Linked DNA regions of Saccharophagus degradans 2-40. The protein of the gene in region 1 interacts with the protein of each later gene in a pairwise test. Links are inferred from orthologs where the notes say so. Each region holds a gene or a part of one and is shown in the gene's direction. Other genes may lie near its edges.

Region 1 (9,336 bases):
CAATCGGCCACCGCGCAATTTAAGCAAACAGTACTCACCGACAAGATTTACCTCTACGATGGCGTAACACCTTTTGGCGCAAGTGGCTCTTGGCCAATCGTTACACTTTGCATACTTCTTTGTGGCTTTATTGTGGTTATAATCCGCCGTAAATCTACCGTCGCCCCCACTGCTCAATAGGATAATTATGCGTTCGTCGCTAGCTCAATATGGATATCGTGTAGGCCGCGTTTTAGCTTTGGTTGGCTGCTGCCTATTTTTTACCGCCTGTTCCACTAAAATGGCTTATAACTTTTTAGATTGGGGCTTAATGTGGTACGTAGAACGCTACGTAGATTTAAACAAAGAGCAAAAAGACAAAGCCGAAGCAGCGATAGATAAATTCCACCATTGGCACAGAACCACACAACTGCCGCGCTACGCTAAATATATTACCGACTTAAAAGAGCGCATGGCACAACCTGTTACAGCCGACCAATTGCACGCCGAGACCGACGAAATTCAAATATTCTTAGACGATTGCGTTGCGTTTTTATTGCCCACTGCCGTCGATATTGTAAGCAGCTTTTCTGAAGAGCAAGTGCAACAGGTACTGGAAAAGTTCGCCAAAGACAGAAAAGACTACGACAAAAAATATATTTCCACATCCATGGAAAAGGTCGTTAAAGCGCGCCAAAACGAGCTAAAAGATCAAATTGGCCCGCTGTTCGGCCGCTTTACCGATCAGCAGCAAAAATGGGTCGACGAGTGGTCCACAGGCATGGAATATTACGAACCCCTGATGCTCGCGCAGCAGGAGGATTGGGCCAAAATGCTAGAAGAAGTACTGCAAAAAAGAGACGATAAAAAACTGTTAGACGCATCGTTGCGCAAACTTATGTTTTACCGCAGCGACGACTGGGACCCAGAGTTAGAAAAACAAATCGACATCAACCAAACCCTCACGCTAGAAATGATGGCCAAGTTTATGAACCACCTCACTCCCACTCAACGCGAGCGCTTTAACAAAAAGCTCGACAAGTACGTAGAAGTATTCACTGAGCTAAGCAGCGAGTAGTAAGCAACACAACCTTAATCGGCAAGTCGCAGCCACGCTTCTAAATCGTCTTCATGCCAGCGGCGCACCAGCGCTAAACCTTGGTTAACCACATTCCAATACACATCGATTAGATCGGTCGCCAGTTTAAATAACTGGTGACTGCTGGCAGTAATTGTGGTGCCAGACAATACATCTTTGTCGATTGTGTTTAACAAAAACATAAGTTTTAGCTCGAGGTTTTTAAGATCCCCCAAACCGGGTATTGAATCTCCTACAATACTTTCCAAGCGCTCAGCTTGATGGCGCAACTTTTCACTCTGCTGGCGAGAGCACTGCAATAAAAAACGCAGTTTTCTATCGTGCGGGTAATCCACAAGCCCTGTTGCCGCCGCATAGGTGCCCAAACCGCGCACCTTTGCAATCTGCTCGATCATATCCGGCAACTGCTTGGCCACAAAATTCAGCACCTCTATTTGTTTGAACATACGCGGGTACGATGCGCTTGAATCATCTTGATCGGCTTGCAAATCGTGCGCATCAACAAGCTCTGGCGTTAGCGGTTTTTCCAGCTGCTTGGCCAGCGAGTAAACCATACCCTGTAACTGCTCAATAAAATGCGAGTGCAGCTCAAAATTATCGCTAAGGTCGTCATCTTGCCAATTTTGGCGAATAGTCACCCACGCCAAGTGCAGGTTTTCCTTGTCTTTATCCGACAAAATACCACCCACAGACGAAGCAAATGTTTCTAAGGTGGCCAAACGCCGCTCTAACTGGTGCTGCAAAACGACAAAATCGCCCTCAAACACAGCATTGCCACCCAATAACCCCATGCTAATACCGCGGTGTTTTTGCACAGCCTTCACCATTTGGTTTAGCTGGTGAACCAATGTGAGGGTATCTTCACGACGACGGTAAGACTCACAAAAACGCGCATACTGCTCATCGCTGCTGTCTACTGGCTCGTGGGTGATAACAACACCATCGATTTGAATTGTTTGAACTTCGGTCATAGCTTTGGCTTATAAAAAATTCGGTTTATACCTTGGCGGCCCTAGACACTGCCCACAAAGGAATACTCAATTGCAATCCACCGGCAACACTGCCAACAAGATTCAATTGCAGAGAGTGCACAGCAACCTTCGTACCACCTATAAAAAGCGGCAAACTAATGCACACAAATTAAACCTAATGTACCAATAACACGCGCACAAGGCCCAATTTACAGTACACTGCGCATCTTCAAACCGCACAATCATGCAATAGGGAGTTTCACCATGCTATCCAATTTACGTAATACACTTCTAAAATGCACCGCCGCCGTGCTTTTGTGCACCACATATGGGCAAGCAATAGCCCTAGAGCCTAGTAAAGCCGCCACCAATGCTGAAGTATTTTTTATTGAGCCCAAGAACGGCGCAGAGATAACAGGCCCGGTCACCATTAAGTTCGGCATTAAAAACATGACGGTTATCCCAGCTGGCGTACAGCACCCTTACTCCGGCCACCACCATTTGCTTATCGACGTAGACAAGCTACCAGACCTTAAAAGCCCCATTCCCGCAGACGCTAATCACCGTCACTTTGGCAAAGGCCAAACCGAAGCAACACTCGAGCTTGAGCCAGGTGAGCACACGTTACAATTGCTGCTTGGCGATCATTTCCACATCCCGCACGACAAGCCCGTGCTATCGGAAAAAATCACCATTACAGTAAAAGCAAAGCCCGCCGCAGCGGCAAAATAAGCCTTCTTATACCCAGCGCACCTATTATTGTGTGCGCTGCGGTAAATTCCCCGCGCTTCCCCCTACGCTATACCTTACTTTCCCCGACTAAGCCGCCTATAATGTGCCCCTTTCTCAACGGCTAGCATTTAATTTTATGCCTGTTAGCCGACAAACTTACCTAACAATATCTAGGCCCCATACCCCCCATGAACGAGTATTACCAGCCGTCCGAGATCGAGGCACAAGCACAGAAATACTGGGAAGAGAACAAAAGCTTCAACGTTACTGAAGATCCCACCAAAGAAAAGTTTTACTGCTTGGCCATGTTCCCCTACCCCAGCGGTCGTTTGCATATGGGGCATGTACGCAACTACACCATCAGCGACGTAATATCTCGGTTCCACCGCATGCAAGGCAAAAACGTTTTGCACCCCATGGGTTGGGATGCCTTCGGTTTACCGGCGGAAAACGCAGCCATTAAAAACAACACTGCGCCGGCAAAATGGACCTACTCCAACACAGACTACATGCGCAAACAGCTAACCGAATTGGGTTTTGGTTTTGACTGGTCACGCGAAGTAACTACCTGTAAACCCGACTACTACAAATGGGAGCAGTGGTTCTTCACCCGCTTATATGAAAAAGGGTTGGCCTACAAAAAAGTTGCATCGGTTAACTGGTGCCCCAACGACCAAACCGTATTGGCCAACGAGCAAGTGGTAGACGGCCAATGCTGGCGCTGCGACACAGCCGTAGAACGCAAAGAGATTCCACAGTGGTTTATTCGCATCACCGACTACGCCGAAGAGCTATTAGCCGATTTAGATAAGCTGCCAAACTGGCCCGAGCAAGTAAAAACTATGCAACGCAATTGGATTGGTAAAAGCCAAGGCGTAGAAATGCGCTTTGATTTAGCCAACCCCATAGCAGGTACCACCGGCTTTGATGTGTATACCACCCGCCCCGACACCTTAATGGGCGTGACATACGTAAGCCTTGCCGCCGAGCACCCCATTGCCAAAGCACTGGCAGAAACAAACCCCGCGTTGGCTGCATTTATTCAAGAGTGCAAAGTGCAATCGGTGGCAGAGGCCGACATGGCCAACATGGAGAAAAAAGGCATAGACACGGGCATAAAAGCCAAGCACCCCATTACCGGCGACGAAGTGTCTGTGTGGGTGGCCAACTATGTGCTTATGGATTACGGCTCTGGTGCGGTAATGGCTGTGCCTGCACACGACCAGCGCGACTGGGAATTTGCCAAAAAATACGATCTAGAAATTAAACAAGTTATCGCCCCCGAAGACGGCAGCGACATAGACCTCACCAAAGAAGCCTTTGTCGACAAAGGCGTGCTAGTGAACAGCGGCGAATACGACGGCTTAAACTTTAACGCCGCGTTTGAAGCTATTTCGCAAACACTGCAAGCGGCCAACAAAGGCAAGGTAACCACCAACTTTCGTTTACGCGACTGGGGTGTTTCCCGCCAGCGTTACTGGGGTTCACCTATTCCTATTTTTAATTTGCCCGACGGTGGCGTTATTCCCGTGCCGGCAGATCGTCTGCCAGTGTTGCTACCAGAAGACGTGCAAATGGATGGCGTACAATCGCCAATCAAAGCAGACAAAGAATGGTGCAAAGCCGAGCTAAACGGCCAAGCGGTTGAACACGAAACCGATACCTTCGACACCTTTATGGAGTCGTCTTGGTATTACGCCCGCTACACCAGCCCCAACGCCGACAGCATGCTCGACCCAGACAAAGCCAACTACTGGCTGCCGGTGGACCAGTATGTGGGTGGTATTGAACACGCTATTTTGCACCTGTTGTACGCGCGCTTTTTCCACAAGCTTATGCGCGACGAAGGCTTGGTGGAATGCGACGAGCCGTTTGAGCGTTTGCTTTGTCAGGGCATGGTATTAAAAGACGGCACTAAAATGTCTAAGTCGAAGGGCAACACCGTCGACCCAGAAGACCTAATTAAAACCTACGGCGCCGATACCGTTCGCCTGTTTTCTATGTTCGCAGCGCCACCAGAGCAATCGCTAGAGTGGACTGACTCGGGTGTAGAGGGTGCATTCCGCTTTTTGAAAAAGCTATGGAAAGCCGTTGCCAGCCACCTAGAAGCAGGCAGCGCAGGCGAGATAGACGCAAACAGCTTAGACGAGCAACAAAAAGCGCTGCGCCGTAAAACCCACGAAACCATTAGCAAGGTAAGCGACGACTACGGCCGCCGCCAAACCTTTAACACCGCTATTGCCGCGGTAATGGAATTACTAAACGAAATTACCCGCAGTGCTGACCGCAGCACACCAAACGGGTTAGCGGTTGAGCGCGAAGCGCTAGAAGCAGCAACGTTATTGCTAGCGCCAATTGTGCCGCACGCCTGTCACGCACTGTGGCAAGCCTTTGGCAACGAAGTAGCGGTGCTAGATGCGCCTTGGCCAACCGTAGACGAAGCCGCACTAGTAAAAGACACCATTACCATTGTGGCCCAGGTAAACGGCAAAGTGCGCGCTAAACTCGATGCACCCGCCAACGCAGATAAAGACGCACTGGAAAAAATCGCCCTAGCCGATGAAAGTGTTTTAAAACACATAGACGGCAAGATGATTCGCAAAGTGATTGTTGTGCCCGGCAAGCTGGTTAACATTGTTGCCAACTAATGCTGCTTGCGGCGCGCTGTAACAAGCGCGCTGCTCTGTACTTTACATACAACTTAATTACTACATTACCTGATCTTAGCCCTCAGCTAACCATTAAGAGATAAGCCCATGAAACACTGCAAACTAATTCGTTACCGCTTGCTTTGCGTTGTAGCATTAGTGGGCTTAACCCTAAGCGCCTGCGGCTGGCAAATACGCGGCAGCGAAAATATTGCCAGCAACGCCAATTTTGAAGGCAATGCGCTAAGCGTTAAATTTATGCAGCGCAACCCAGCGCTAATGCAAGTGTTGCACAATACTGTGCGCAGCAACCAACTGGCAATAAATAGCGATGCCAGCACTAAACTGGTTATAGAGCGCGAGCGCCTAGAGAAACAATCCCTAGCGGTAACCGAAACTGGCGTTGCCGCCCAATACCAACTTATTCTTACTATTCACTACCACGTGAAAACGGCCGACAAAACGCTGGTACCCTCCAACCAAATATCTAGCTGGCGCAGCTACGACTTCGACGCCAAGCAAATTGCCGCCAAGTCGCAAGAAGAACAAGCCCTTTTACTAGAAATGCGTGAAGAGCTGGTAAACCGAATGTTGCTGGCCATAAGCGATAGCGAAAACTAATATGGCCCGCATCAACGCAGACCAACTCGCCAGCCATATCAAAAACGCCCTGCCACCCGTTATTTTAATTACCGGTGACGAAGCCCTAGTGGTACAAGAAAGCTGCGATGCAGTGCGCGCCGCCGCACGCAAACAAGGCTTTACCGAGCGCGAGTTACACCACACCGATGCAGGGTTTTCGTGGGATCAATTATTACAAAGCGCCAACAGCTTAAGCCTGTTTTCTGAAAAGAAAATAATTGAAATACGCGTTACCAACGGCAAGCCCGGCGATGCGGGCAGTAAAGCGTTGGTTGAGCTGTGCCAAAAACCAAGCGCAGACACTCTCATACTATTGGTATTCCCCAAAATAGATAAGCGCGCGCAAAACAGTAAATGGTTTAAGGCGTTAGAAGCTATTGGCTGTATTGTTACCGTATGGCCTGTTGGGATGCCGCAACTACCACGCTGGATAGATCAACGCTTAAAAGCTGCAGGGCTGCGCGCAGATTCCGCTGCCATAGATATTCTAGCCGCCAAAGTAGAAGGCAACCTACTTGCCGCCGCACAAGAAATTGAAAAACTTAAATTAGTTGCAACCAACGAGCTTATAGATAGCCAATTAATGACCTCCGCGGTAATGGAGTCGGCGCGCTACGACGTATTTGGTTTGTTAGATAAAGCCCTGCTGGGCGATGCGCAAGCGGCAAGCCGCACTCTACTTGGGCTAAAAGGTGAAGGCACCGAACCTACCGTTATTTTGTGGGCCCTTACTCGCGAAGCGCGCATTTTAGCCAGCATTAAAGAAGCCACCGACGCGGGTGAGCACTTCGGCCAAGCGGCAAAACGCAATGGAGTGTGGGACAAGCGCCAGCGTTTAGTACAACAAGCATTAAGCCAGCAATCGGCAAAAAAATTACATATGCTACTGCGTAAATGCGCCCTTGCTGATCGCACTATTAAAGGTATGTCGCGCGGCGATGCTTGGGCAATATTGCTAGATATTACCTTGAGTTTAGCGGGGGTAGATAGCTTTACTCCACGCACCCAACGGGCAATGATCCGCTAAAGCTAGCTCGACGTCATATCAAATAACCACCTGTAACTACTAGTAATTACAAGCAACTACAATTACCTACAAATAACCACAAGCAAGATAAATAACACCTAGCACCAAGGCCTAATGGTTTGCGATTCGTACCAGCTGGGCACCCACGCCTGCAACTCTTCTGCAGATTTACTAGGGCAAAATAAACGCCCTTGATACGCATCTACATTTATATCTGCTAATGCCAGTAAATCTTCTGGCTGCACTACACCCAGCGCCACCAATTCAATGCCCGCTATTTGAGTTTGCAGCCGAATAGATTCAACTATAAGGCGCATAATTTTATCGTTGTGAATACCCTCAGTCATTTGGGCATTCAACTTCACCGCGCTAAACGGCATGCGCGTAATTTGCCTGAGGTTAGCGTAGCCCTGCCCGTAATTATCAAGCGATAAATTAAAACCATTAATGCTTAAACGGTGAATATTTTTAAGCTGCTTATCTTCCATTATCGCCTGGTTTTCTGGCACTTCTAATCGTAGGCAATCGAGTGGAACAGCATAGTTTTCCGCCAAATCGGCTAAGTACTCTGGCAGCGTATCGTTGTATAGCTGTTGAGCAGACAAGTTAATAGAAAAGCGACAGTCATTGCCAACCAAGTCTTTGAGGTTTGCCAAATCTTGACCGAGATTCTCCATTTGGCAGTCGAGAATTAAATCCATTAACTGGAATCGTTCGGCCACCGCAATAAAACGGTTCGCACCGATTAAGCCCTCGCCATTTAAATTTAATCGCGCCAAGCACTCAAAGCCAACCACTCGGTTATCAATAGAGCTAACTTGCGGTTGATAATAATTAACCATTTGACGAGCGCGCAGCGCCTCAAGCACATCTTTTCTGCGCAACAAAGGAACCTGAGAAGACACATTGGGCATTGAATTTTTTATGCGTCGCACCATAAAGGCGACGAGCGATTCATCAAAAGGCTTTTCTAATGAACCGAGTAGACGTAGGTGATAATTAGAAACTGCTTCGAGAGTAAGATTGATAGCGCGCGCACCAAGGGCAGAAATAATAACAACGCCACCTGCGTACTGCATTTCACTCAGACGGTGCATCAACTCCAAACCGTCCATTCCTGGCATATGTAAGTCTATAAAGATTGCATCGTACTTTGCTGGTTGTTTCTCTATTAGCGCTAGCGCTTCCTCACCACTTAAGCACCAGCTTGCCTTGAACACACCGTAGTCCAACAACTGCATTTCGAGCGACTGACAAATATCAACCGCGTCATCTACGATTAATACGTGTAACCTTGCATCCATAACTTTCTCCTTGAGCTTAAGTTATAGCTGCTAGCGCATACATTGTCCACATAAAATAAGCACTTAGCTTCACTTTGCTTACCGCCGCACACACTTATGCCGCACTCGGGAATAAGAAAACTAACATGTCTCTTATTCGGGAATAAACTTAGAATTAAAAACTAAAACAAATGGGAAAAAGCAATAATTTTTATATTAGGTATTGGCTTCCGTGGGCAACTACAGCGCCACAGCCTTAGGCTGATTTTTATATGTATTGCATAGCGTTACAAAACAGCCGGCACCGAGCAATAAACTAATTACACTCTGGCGCCGACCACAATAAAAGCACTTACGATGACAACACTTTTGTAGCAATTTCGGCCCCGGGTAAACCATCTAGAGCAATTAAAACAATCATAGCCAAAAATAAACCCACCACTAAAAAGTACCACCCCAAACTAAACAAAATACCGTAAGGGGTAAGCGGGGTTACATCTTGCTCCAACCCGACTCGCCAACCGGACAAGGTATCTATAACGCCCAACACAATAAAAAACACCAAAAAATAAAACCCAAACATTGCACTTAATACTGCACAGCCGGCAGAAAGGGTAAGCAATATTAACAGTGCCCAATAATTTCTGTACGAGAAAACAAGCGCTTTAATTACTCGACCACCATCTAGCGGGTGCACCGGCAGCAAATTAAACAGGTTTAATAGCGCGCTAATAGAGGCGACTAAACCGGCGAAGTGGCTGCCTGTAAACGAGTAAATAAGGTAAAAGACCACTGTCATAATTAAACCATATACAGGGCCCATCATAGAGATATAAACATCTTGCCATTGAGACTTGTGCTTTTCGCCAATCGCCATACCACCAAAAAACGGAATTAAATAAATACCTTTGGTGGGTATGCCAAACTTTTTCATACCGCGAATATGGCCATATTC
Region 2 (9,094 bases), 1.8 Mb from region 1 along the record:
ATATTGATAACGACTTTGCGTTTGAGCAGGCGAGCGCAGACGACTTAGGTGTGTTGGCCTATGCGCCTGGTGAAGAGCAGCATGATGATCATGATGATGTTGCGGTTACCGAAGAATACAGTCACCAAGAAACCGAACCTTCGCTTGGCTCATTAGACGATATTGATGATGCATTAGATGAGCCGCCAGCTCAGCACGCTGCGCCTAGCTATGCCGAGCCGGTTGAGCAAGTGAGCGCTGCACCGAAAAAAGCAGAACCAGAAAAAGCGCCAGTGGAAAAGCGTGAGAAAAACAGTCAGCCGGTAGCGAAAGAAGAAAAAGTTATCGAGCCAGAAGAAGTGCTCATTATTAACGTAATGGCTAAAAAAGGTGAGCGCTTTTTGGGTGAAGCTCTGTTGCAGGCGCTCATGGATCAGCATATAAAGTTTGGTGATATGGATATTTTCCATCGTCATGCAGACGAAAATGGCGATGGTCCAATTTTGTTTAGCGTGGCCAACATGGTGGTGCCGGGCACGTTTAACTTGGCATCTATGAGCGAGTTTACTACCCCTGGCGTAAGCCTATTTTTAAGCCTGCCAGTAGAGGCCGAAAGCTTAGTTGCATTTAATACCATGGCAGATGCCGCACGCGGGTTAGCCGATGCGCTGGGTGGCGAGCTAAAGGATGAAAACCGCAGTGTAATGACTAAGCAAACCATAGAGCATGCTCGCCAAAAGGTGATGGAATTTGAGCGCAAGCGCAAATTGCGTGCGCGTTAGGTTTTGTTAAGAATATCGCTAGGTTCACCAGTTAAACGGCCTGGTTATATTAAAGATCGATAAATTTGAGAGATGTAATGGCGGCGTCAGACGCAGTTTTAGACAAGCTAGAAAGCCTTAAAAACCAAATAAATTATCATAATAAATTGTATTATGTGTTGGATGCCCCTGAGCTGCCAGACGCCGAATACGATAAGTTGTTTCAAGAGCTTCAAGCCATTGAGCAACAATTTCCTGAATTAGTTACCGAAGACTCCCCAACCCAGCGTGTTGGGGCCGCACCGCTAGACTCTTTTGCTAGTATCGAGCATAAGCGCCCAATGTTATCACTCGACAACGTATTTAACGTTGAAGAGCTGTTTGCATTCGACAAGCGTATAAGAGACAGAATAAATGCCGATGCATCCCTAGAATATTCCTGTGAACCGAAATTCGACGGTATTGCTGCGAGCTTGCTTTACGAAAACGGCCGCTTAAAAACTGCCGCAACCCGAGGCGATGGAACGGTTGGTGAAGATATTACCCAAAACATGAGAACAATCGGTTCCGTGCCGCTTAAGCTTGAAGGTAATAATATTCCAGCAGTGCTAGAGGTGCGCGGTGAAGTTTATATGCCCAAGGCCGGTTTTCTGCGAATAAACGAAGAGGCTTTAGCGAAAAACGAAAAGACATTTGTTAACCCACGCAATGCGGCAGCAGGTAGCTTGCGGCAATTGAACCCACAAATAACCGCTAAGCGCCCTTTGGTATTTTGCGCTTATAACGTCGGGGTTGTTGAAGGCGGGGAGTTGCCAGCCACTCATTACGAAACCTTAACACAGCTTTTTGAGTGGGGCTTTCTAGTAAGCGAAGAGCGTCGTATCGCCAAAGGTATAGAAGAGTGCGAAGCTTACTATCATTACTTAGAGGCTAAGCGCGAAAGCTTGGCTTACGATATCGACGGCATAGTATTTAAAGTAAACGCATTCGATCTGCAGGAGCGGTTGGGCTTTGTTTCACGTGCTCCTCGTTGGGCTATAGCGCATAAATTTCCTGCGCAAGAAGCGCTAACTGTATTGCACGATGTAGAGTTCCAAGTGGGCAGAACCGGCGCTATTACGCCTGTTGCAAAACTACAGCCTATTTTTGTTGGCGGCGTTACGGTGTCCAACGCGACTTTGCATAACAAAGATGAAATAGAACGGTTGGGAATACGCGTTGGCGATACAGTTATTGTGCGTCGAGCGGGTGATGTGATTCCACAAATTGTGTCGATTGTAGAGTCCAAACGACCGCAGGATGCTCGAGAAATTAAATTTCCAACGGCATGCCCAGTATGTGGTTCAGATGTCGAGTCTGTAGAGGGCGAGGCCGCAATTAGGTGTACCGGTGGCTTGGTGTGTGAAGCGCAGCGCAAAGAATCCATAAAGCATTTTGCTAGCCGCCAAGCGATGGATATAGATGGCTTGGGCGATAAAATCGTCGACCAGCTTGTCGACAATAAATTAGTTAATGATGTGGCTGATTTATACACACTCGATATACCAACACTTGCCGGTCTAGAGCGTTTGGGCGCAAAATCTGCGGCTAATTTAGTGGCCGCTATAGAAGCAAGCAAACAAACATCGCTAGATAAAATATTGTATGCCTTAGGTATTAGAGAGGTTGGTAGGGCCACTGCGCGCAACCTTGCTAACCATTTTTGCACACTCAATAAGGTAATGGATGCTACGCAAGAGCAGCTTATAGAAGTGACCGATGTAGGCCCGGTAGTTGCGCACTATGTGGTCGATTTCTTTGCGCAGGCTAACAACCGAGAAGTGATTGAAAAGTTGATTGCCGCTGGCGTAAATTGGCCGGATATAGAAAAGGTTGATGGTGTAAAACCGCTGGAAGGCACCACTTATGTATTGACTGGTTCGCTGGAGAGCTTGTCGCGAGACGAAGCTAAAGACAAGCTTCAGGCCTTGGGTGCAAAGGTGTCTGGCAGTGTATCGGCAAAAACCACTTGTGTGGTGGCAGGCCCTGGGGCAGGGTCAAAATTGGCTAAAGCCGAAAAGCTAGGCTTGGCTATATTGGATGAAGTAGGTTTACTCGCTCTACTCGAAGAGCACGGAGTCTAATGTTTAATTTAAGAATTATTGTGCTATGTGTGTTGATTGCTTCGTTTTTTTTAGGGGGCTGTACATCTACGCCGCCTAAGCATCTGAGTAACGCGTGCAGTATTTTCGACGAGAAAGACGATTGGTATAAAGATGCCAAAAAAGCGAGTAAGCGGTGGGGTATTCCTATAGCTACTAACTTGGCCATCATGCATCAAGAATCTAAGTTTGTATCCAAGGCTAAGCCGCCGCGTACCAAGTTCTTATGGATATTCCCTGGGCCAAGAAAAAGCAGCGCCTATGGTTATTCGCAGGCAAAAGATGAAACGTGGGATTGGTATAAGCGTGAATCGGGTCACGGTGGCGCCGATAGAGATGACTTTGATGATGCGATAGATTTTATTGCTTGGTATAACCACATTACGGTAAAGCGCAACAAAGTTAAGCCGACAGACACCTACAATTTGTACTTGGCCTATCACGAAGGTCACGGTGGCTTTTCACGCGGCACCTATAAGAAAAAGGCGTGGCTAATGGGTGTGGCTAAAAAAGTTGATCGGTTGGCGAGGTCCTATTCTGCGCAATTAAACAAATGTGAAGACAGGCTGGATTCATCCTGGTGGTGGCCATTTTAAATAAGGGTAGATAATGGATCAGGAATCAATCGTTTATGGGTGCATAAAAGATGTGACCTCGTTGTATTCTGAGGCGGAGCGTCGCCATGCTAATCGCAAAGCATTGCTTATGCTGCCAACATCTGACGAGTGGCCTTATTTAAGCCAAGAGATGTTTTCCATCCCTCAGTTAGAGCCGGGCCCAGATAACTACCAAACCGAAGTTGTTCACTTCGGCGCATCGTACAAAGCGATTGAGTACGAATGGAAAAATTGGGTAGAAAAATTTGAATTGTTACTTAGCAATATGTATTGGGTTTCGGCCGTTGTGCACTTAGAAACAGAGCTTTCTGGGGTGCATACGTTTACATGGTTATGTGAGGACGATTGCCATATTCCGGGTATGGATGCCTCTAAAGTACATTGCGAATGGTCGCGTGAGCACGCGCTAATTTAGTTATCACACATTGTGGCTTATGTTTTAAAGAGTCACCTAAATTTGTTACCCAAAGAGTGTAATTTTGAAATTTAAAGTTAAATTAAAAAAACGTTCGCGCATGTATGTAACGTTTTTTGCGTGCATAGCGGGGCTTTGGTTGTTAGTCACGCGCTTTGGGTTATCCGTCGACGACTTAATCCACTACGGTTTAATGTGTGGGCTGTTGGTACTCATTTTAGTTGTGGCAGCCGCATTTGTTGGTGGTCTACTCAGATTAATAAAGCACTTAAATGAGCGTTGAAGCGAATACAGTTCCTAGCCGTTACGCCGCGAGGCTGTTAGAGCAGGCCTCTGCCGCTGGTTGTGATGCAGAAGCCCTGCTTGCAGAGGTGGGCCTTAGTTCATCTGACTTGCAATCTAAAGATGTTATTCCCTCGTTAAAATACGGTGAGTTGTACCAGCTTGTTATGCGCAAAACGCACGATGAGTGGTTTGGCATGTTCAGCGCAGGCAAGGTGCCGCTGGGTGCATTTAGAATAATGTGCTTAACTTTGCTGCAATGTAGCACTCTGCGCCAAGTGATCATTCGCGCGGGGGAATTTGCTGAAATATGTCGAGGCATGAACACGCGGTATTACTTAGAAGAGAATGCATTAGAGGCTGCCATTACCCTTCGTCCTGTTAATCATATTTCTGAGGCAGAGTTTCAGCAGAAGCTTGACGAGGCAAAACCTGTTCACCTGTTAACTGCAGTACTAACTTGGCACCGTTTTGCCGAGTGGCTTGTTGCTAGTGATTTGCCTATTAAGCATGTGCTGGTTACTTACGATAATACACATACCGAAGAATCACTTGTTTATACAGAAGTGAAATCCATTCTATTTGAGCAACCCTATAACGGCATTGTTTATGACACGGCCTGTCTTGATTTGCCGGTTGTTCAAAACGAAGAAAATCTGCTTAATTTTTTACGTACCGCCCCCTACCATTTAGTGACGGAAGACCCTGCTCATATCCGTTTTGCCGATAAAGTACGCAATATTCTAAAGAAAGACGTAAGTGCTTCTATGCCATCTTCAGATGAAGTAGCTAGCCAGTTGCACATGTCTACAACCACTTTGCGTAGAAAACTACAAAACGACAATACCTCCTACCAACGCTTAAAAGATGAATGCCGAATGGAAGCCGCATTTCATTTGCTTAACTGCGCGGACCTGAGTAATAACGAGATAGCGCAGAAGCTGGGGTTTGATGAGCCCAGCGCATTTTTCCGCTCGTTTAAAAAGTGGACCGGGCAAACACCGGGCGAATATCGCGCAAGATAAAAAGCAATAAATTGCGCCAATCTGTTAGGGCTGAGACGTGCGTGGCGTATTTGTCACCTAAATTGGCCAAATAGGATATTGCATCTAAACTTGAAGTATTAGGTAATAACGGGACTATCAACAGAGGAATAAAGGATGTCAGATTACAAAGCGCCTATTAGAGATATTAAATTCGTTATGTATGAGCTGATGGGCTTTGAAGAGCACTATCAAACCATGCCCAATGGCGAAGATGCCTCTCAAGATGTTGTAGAAGCCATACTTGAAGAAAGTGCAAAGTTTTGCGAAAACGTATTGGCCCCACTTAACTCTGTGGGCGACGAGCAAGGCTGCACATGGAATGATGGTGTAGTAACCACTCCGGATGGCTTTAAAGCTGCCTACGAACAGTTCGTAGAGGCCGGCTGGCCATCGATGACCCATCACACCGAATACGGCGGGCAGGGGCTACCTGAATCGTTGGGTACAGTATTAAGTGAAATGACAGGCACCTCAAACTGGGCTTGGTGTATGTACCCAGGTCTTTCTCACGGTGCGATGAAAACCCTAGAGCTGCACGGTACCGAAGAGCAAAAGTCTACCTACCTCACCAAACTCGTTGAGGGCGCATGGACAGGAACAATGTGCTTAACCGAAGCCCATTGCGGTACTGATTTGGGCATGTTGCGTACCAAAGCCGAGCAGAACGAAGATGGCAGCTATTCTATTTCCGGCACCAAAATATTTATATCTGCGGGTGAGCACGATTTAGCCGAAAACATTGTCCACATTGTGCTCGCACGCTTACCTGGTGCTCCTGAAGGCACCAAAGGTATTTCACTATTCATTGTGCCCAAATTTTTACCCTCAGATGACGGTAGTGTAGGGGAGCGCAACCAGGTGGCCTGTGGCTCGCTTGAAGAAAAAATGGGTATTCACGGCAACGCTACCTGTGTAATGAATTTTGATGGTGCTAAGGGCTATTTAATAGGGCCACCCAATAAAGGCTTAAACTGTATGTTTACCTTTATGAATACGGCCCGTTTGGGAACCGCTTTGCAGGGTTTGGCACACGCTGAGTTGGGCTACCAAAAGTCCTTAGCCTACGCGAAAGATCGTATTCAAATGCGCGCGCTTTCTGGTGTTAAAAACCCAGATGGCCCTGCAGACCCAATTATTTGTCACCCCGATGTACGCAGAATGTTGCTAACGCAAAAAGCGTTTGCCGAAGGCGGCAGAATGCTTATCTATTTCTTGGCTAAACAAGTCGATATAGAAAGCCATGCTCAAAATGAAGCAGATAAAGCCGCAGCTTCCGATATGTTGGCATTACTTACGCCTATAGCGAAGGCGTTTTTAACAGAAACGGGCTTTGAGTCGGCTAACTTGGCAGTACAGTGCTTTGGCGGTCATGGTTATATTCGTGAATGGGGTGCTGAGCAAAACGTACGTGACGCGCGTATCTCCATGCTGTACGAAGGTACGACGGGAATTCAAGCGCTCGATTTATTAGGCCGTAAGGTGCTTATGAGTCAGGGTGAGGTATTGCGCAAGTTCACCAAAGTTATTCATAAGTTTTGTGAAGCCAATAAAGATAACGCCGCCATCAGTGAGTTTGTTGAGCCTCTAGCCCAACTAAATAAAGAGTGGGGCGATGTGACAATGCATATCGGTTTGGCAGCCATGGAAAACCCCGAAGAAGTGGGCGCCGCCTCTGTCGATTACTTAATGTATTCGGGCTATATCACTCTCGCTTATTTTTGGGCTCAGGCGGCGCTTGTTGCGTCTGCCAACCTTGAATCTAGCGAGAAAGATTACTACGCGAGTAAAATAAAAACTGCTCGTTTTTACTATCAAAGATTGTTGCCACGCACCCAGTCGCTGGTTACCACTATGAAGTCTGGTGCCGCGAATTTACTCGACTTGACGCTAGAAGAGTTCTAAAAAGCAACCCCCAGTAAAGCTGGGGGTTTTTGTTCTAGTATTTCAAAGATTTATTTGCTAATTTTGTTGCAAGACAAATGTTTGCTACTTATCCAACACATACAATAATCATAAAGGGTCGTCGCCCTATACTGATTCAGGGAGAGCGGTGTGGTACCTCGGTTTAATACAGCAGTAGAGCTGCTGGAATTCGCATTTAAAAACTACCCCCAAAACAGAGCATATACCTGTGCTGGTCACACGTTAACTTTTGACGAAATAGAAAAGTTAAGTGCCGAGTTTGCTTATTATTTGCAAAACGTACTTAAGCTAGAGCCTGGCGATCGCATAGCCATGCAACTGCCTAACGTATTGCAGTACCCCGTAGCATTGTACGGTGCTATTCGTGCGGGTTTGGTTGTGGTTAATACCAACCCTTTATATACCGCGCCAGAAATTGAACACCAGCTAAATGATAGCGGTGCGAAGGCATTGGTTGTGCTTTCTAATATTGCTGCCAATGCAGCAAGTATTATTAAAAACACCAAAGTCGAGCACGTAATTGTTACCAATTTCGCTGATTTACACCCAGCCCCCAAGCGCTGGATTATTAACGCTGTTGTTAAACATGTTAAAAAAATGGTGCCAAAATTCCATTTTGAATCACAACATGCGTTTAGAGCGGCTGTTGGTCACGGTAAAACCAGCTTTACTAAACACGCTAAAACGTCAGATGATTTGCTTGTACTGCAATATACAGGCGGTACTACAGGTGTGGCCAAGGGGGCTATGCTCACGCACGGCAATTTAACCAGCAATGTTTGGCAAATGATTGAGCATATGCCAAATGCCTATGTGCCGGGTAAAGAGACCTTTTTAGCTTGCTTGCCGCTTTATCACATCTATGCATTTAACCTACACGCGCTGTCGGCTTTTTGTTACGGTGAACACAATATTCTTATACCAAACCCGCGCGATTTACAGAGTTTGGTCGATGCTATTAAAAATGAAGACCTCACGGTGATGATCGGCATTAATACTTTGTTTAATGCGCTGTGCCGGTTTGAACCCTTTTTAGCCTTAAATTTTGATCGCTTAAAAATAACTTCTTCTGGCGGAATGGCATTGACTATGGATGCTGCTCACACTTGGGAGAAAATTACCGGCTGTAAAGTAGTCGAAGGTTACGGTTTAACGGAGGCTTCCCCTGTTGTGAGTGGTAATCCGTCTGATGCTATTCAGTTGGGTACAATTGGTGTGCCGTTACCAGAAACGCAGGTTAAAATTGTAGATGATATGGGTAACGAGTTACCTCAAGGTGAAACCGGCGAGCTTTGTGTGAAAGGCCCACAGGTAATGCCCGGTTACTGGAATAAACCTGAAGAAACTAAAAAAGTGCTGTCGGATGGCTGGTTGCGCACAGGCGATATGGCGCTTATTCAGGCAGACGGTTACTTAAAAATAGTAGACCGTAAAAAAGACCTTATTATTGTGTCTGGCTTTAATGTTTACCCTAATGAAGTTGAAGACGTTATTACTCAGCACCCAGCAGTAATAGAAGCTGCAGCTGTAGGCATGGCTGATGCTGAATCGGGAGAGCGGGTTAAAGTATTTGCAGTTGTAAGCGATACTAATGTGACCGAGCGGGAACTAGTCGATTTTTGTAAAAAAAGCTTAACTGGCTATAAAGTGCCCAAGAAAATAGTATTCCGCGAAGCATTACCTAAAACCAATGTGGGTAAAATTCTACGCCGAGAATTGCGCGACGAGTAAGCGTATTTAATCTATAGGAGGCAGTTTTTCTGCCTCTTTCATTTCTGCCCCATTATTTTCAGCTTCTTTAATTTTAAGGTAAATCTTTTCTAGCTCCCGCATTTGCAGAGTATCTACCTCTAGGCATAACACCATAAATAAAAACATTTGTGCCCCTAGTGCGCCAGAGTTCACTTTGTTGCGCAGTGTAGCGGGGTTG

The links.
Region 2: the proteins of leuS (region 1) and ligA interact in binary tests that used the Escherichia coli proteins (3 or more experiments, as listed by UniProt). The link is inferred for Saccharophagus degradans 2-40 from one-to-one orthologs.

What each region holds. Positions count from the first base shown.
Region 1 is NC_007912.1:4,215,831-4,225,166, forward strand. What follows is about bases 2,573-5,699. They hold leuS (leucine--tRNA ligase), read left to right. Parts: upstream 2,573-2,969; coding sequence 2,970-5,429; downstream 5,430-5,699. Other genes in these bases: SDE_RS17310 (DUF4399 domain-containing protein), read left to right, coding at 2,573-2,781; lptE (LPS assembly lipoprotein LptE), read left to right, coding at 5,538-5,699. Also shown: lnt (apolipoprotein N-acyltransferase), read left to right, coding at 1-180; SDE_RS17300 (DUF6279 family lipoprotein), read left to right, coding at 188-1,057; SDE_RS17305 (hypothetical protein), read right to left, coding at 1,072-2,049; more of SDE_RS17310, read left to right, coding at 2,314-2,572; more of lptE, read left to right, coding at 5,700-6,050; holA (DNA polymerase III subunit delta), read left to right, coding at 6,052-7,098; SDE_RS17330 (EAL domain-containing response regulator), read right to left, coding at 7,197-8,402; SDE_RS17335 (site-2 protease family protein), read right to left, coding at 8,734-9,336.
Region 2 is NC_007912.1:2,373,869-2,382,962, forward strand. Bases 466-3,350 are described here. They hold ligA (NAD-dependent DNA ligase LigA), read left to right. Parts: upstream 466-838; coding sequence 839-2,863; downstream 2,864-3,350. Other genes in these bases: zipA (cell division protein ZipA), read left to right, coding at 466-761; SDE_RS09885 (transglycosylase SLT domain-containing protein), read left to right, coding at 2,863-3,350. In the rest of the region: more of zipA, read left to right, coding at 1-465; more of SDE_RS09885, read left to right, coding at 3,351-3,477; SDE_RS09890 (hypothetical protein), read left to right, coding at 3,491-3,913; SDE_RS09900 (AraC family transcriptional regulator), read left to right, coding at 4,186-5,220; SDE_RS09905 (acyl-CoA dehydrogenase C-terminal domain-containing protein), read left to right, coding at 5,356-7,143; SDE_RS09910 (AMP-binding protein), read left to right, coding at 7,294-8,895; SDE_RS22635 (DUF6471 domain-containing protein), read right to left, coding at 8,902-9,094. UniProt on the Escherichia coli protein: DNA ligase that catalyzes the formation of phosphodiester linkages between 5'-phosphoryl and 3'-hydroxyl groups in double-stranded DNA using NAD as a coenzyme and as the energy source for the reaction.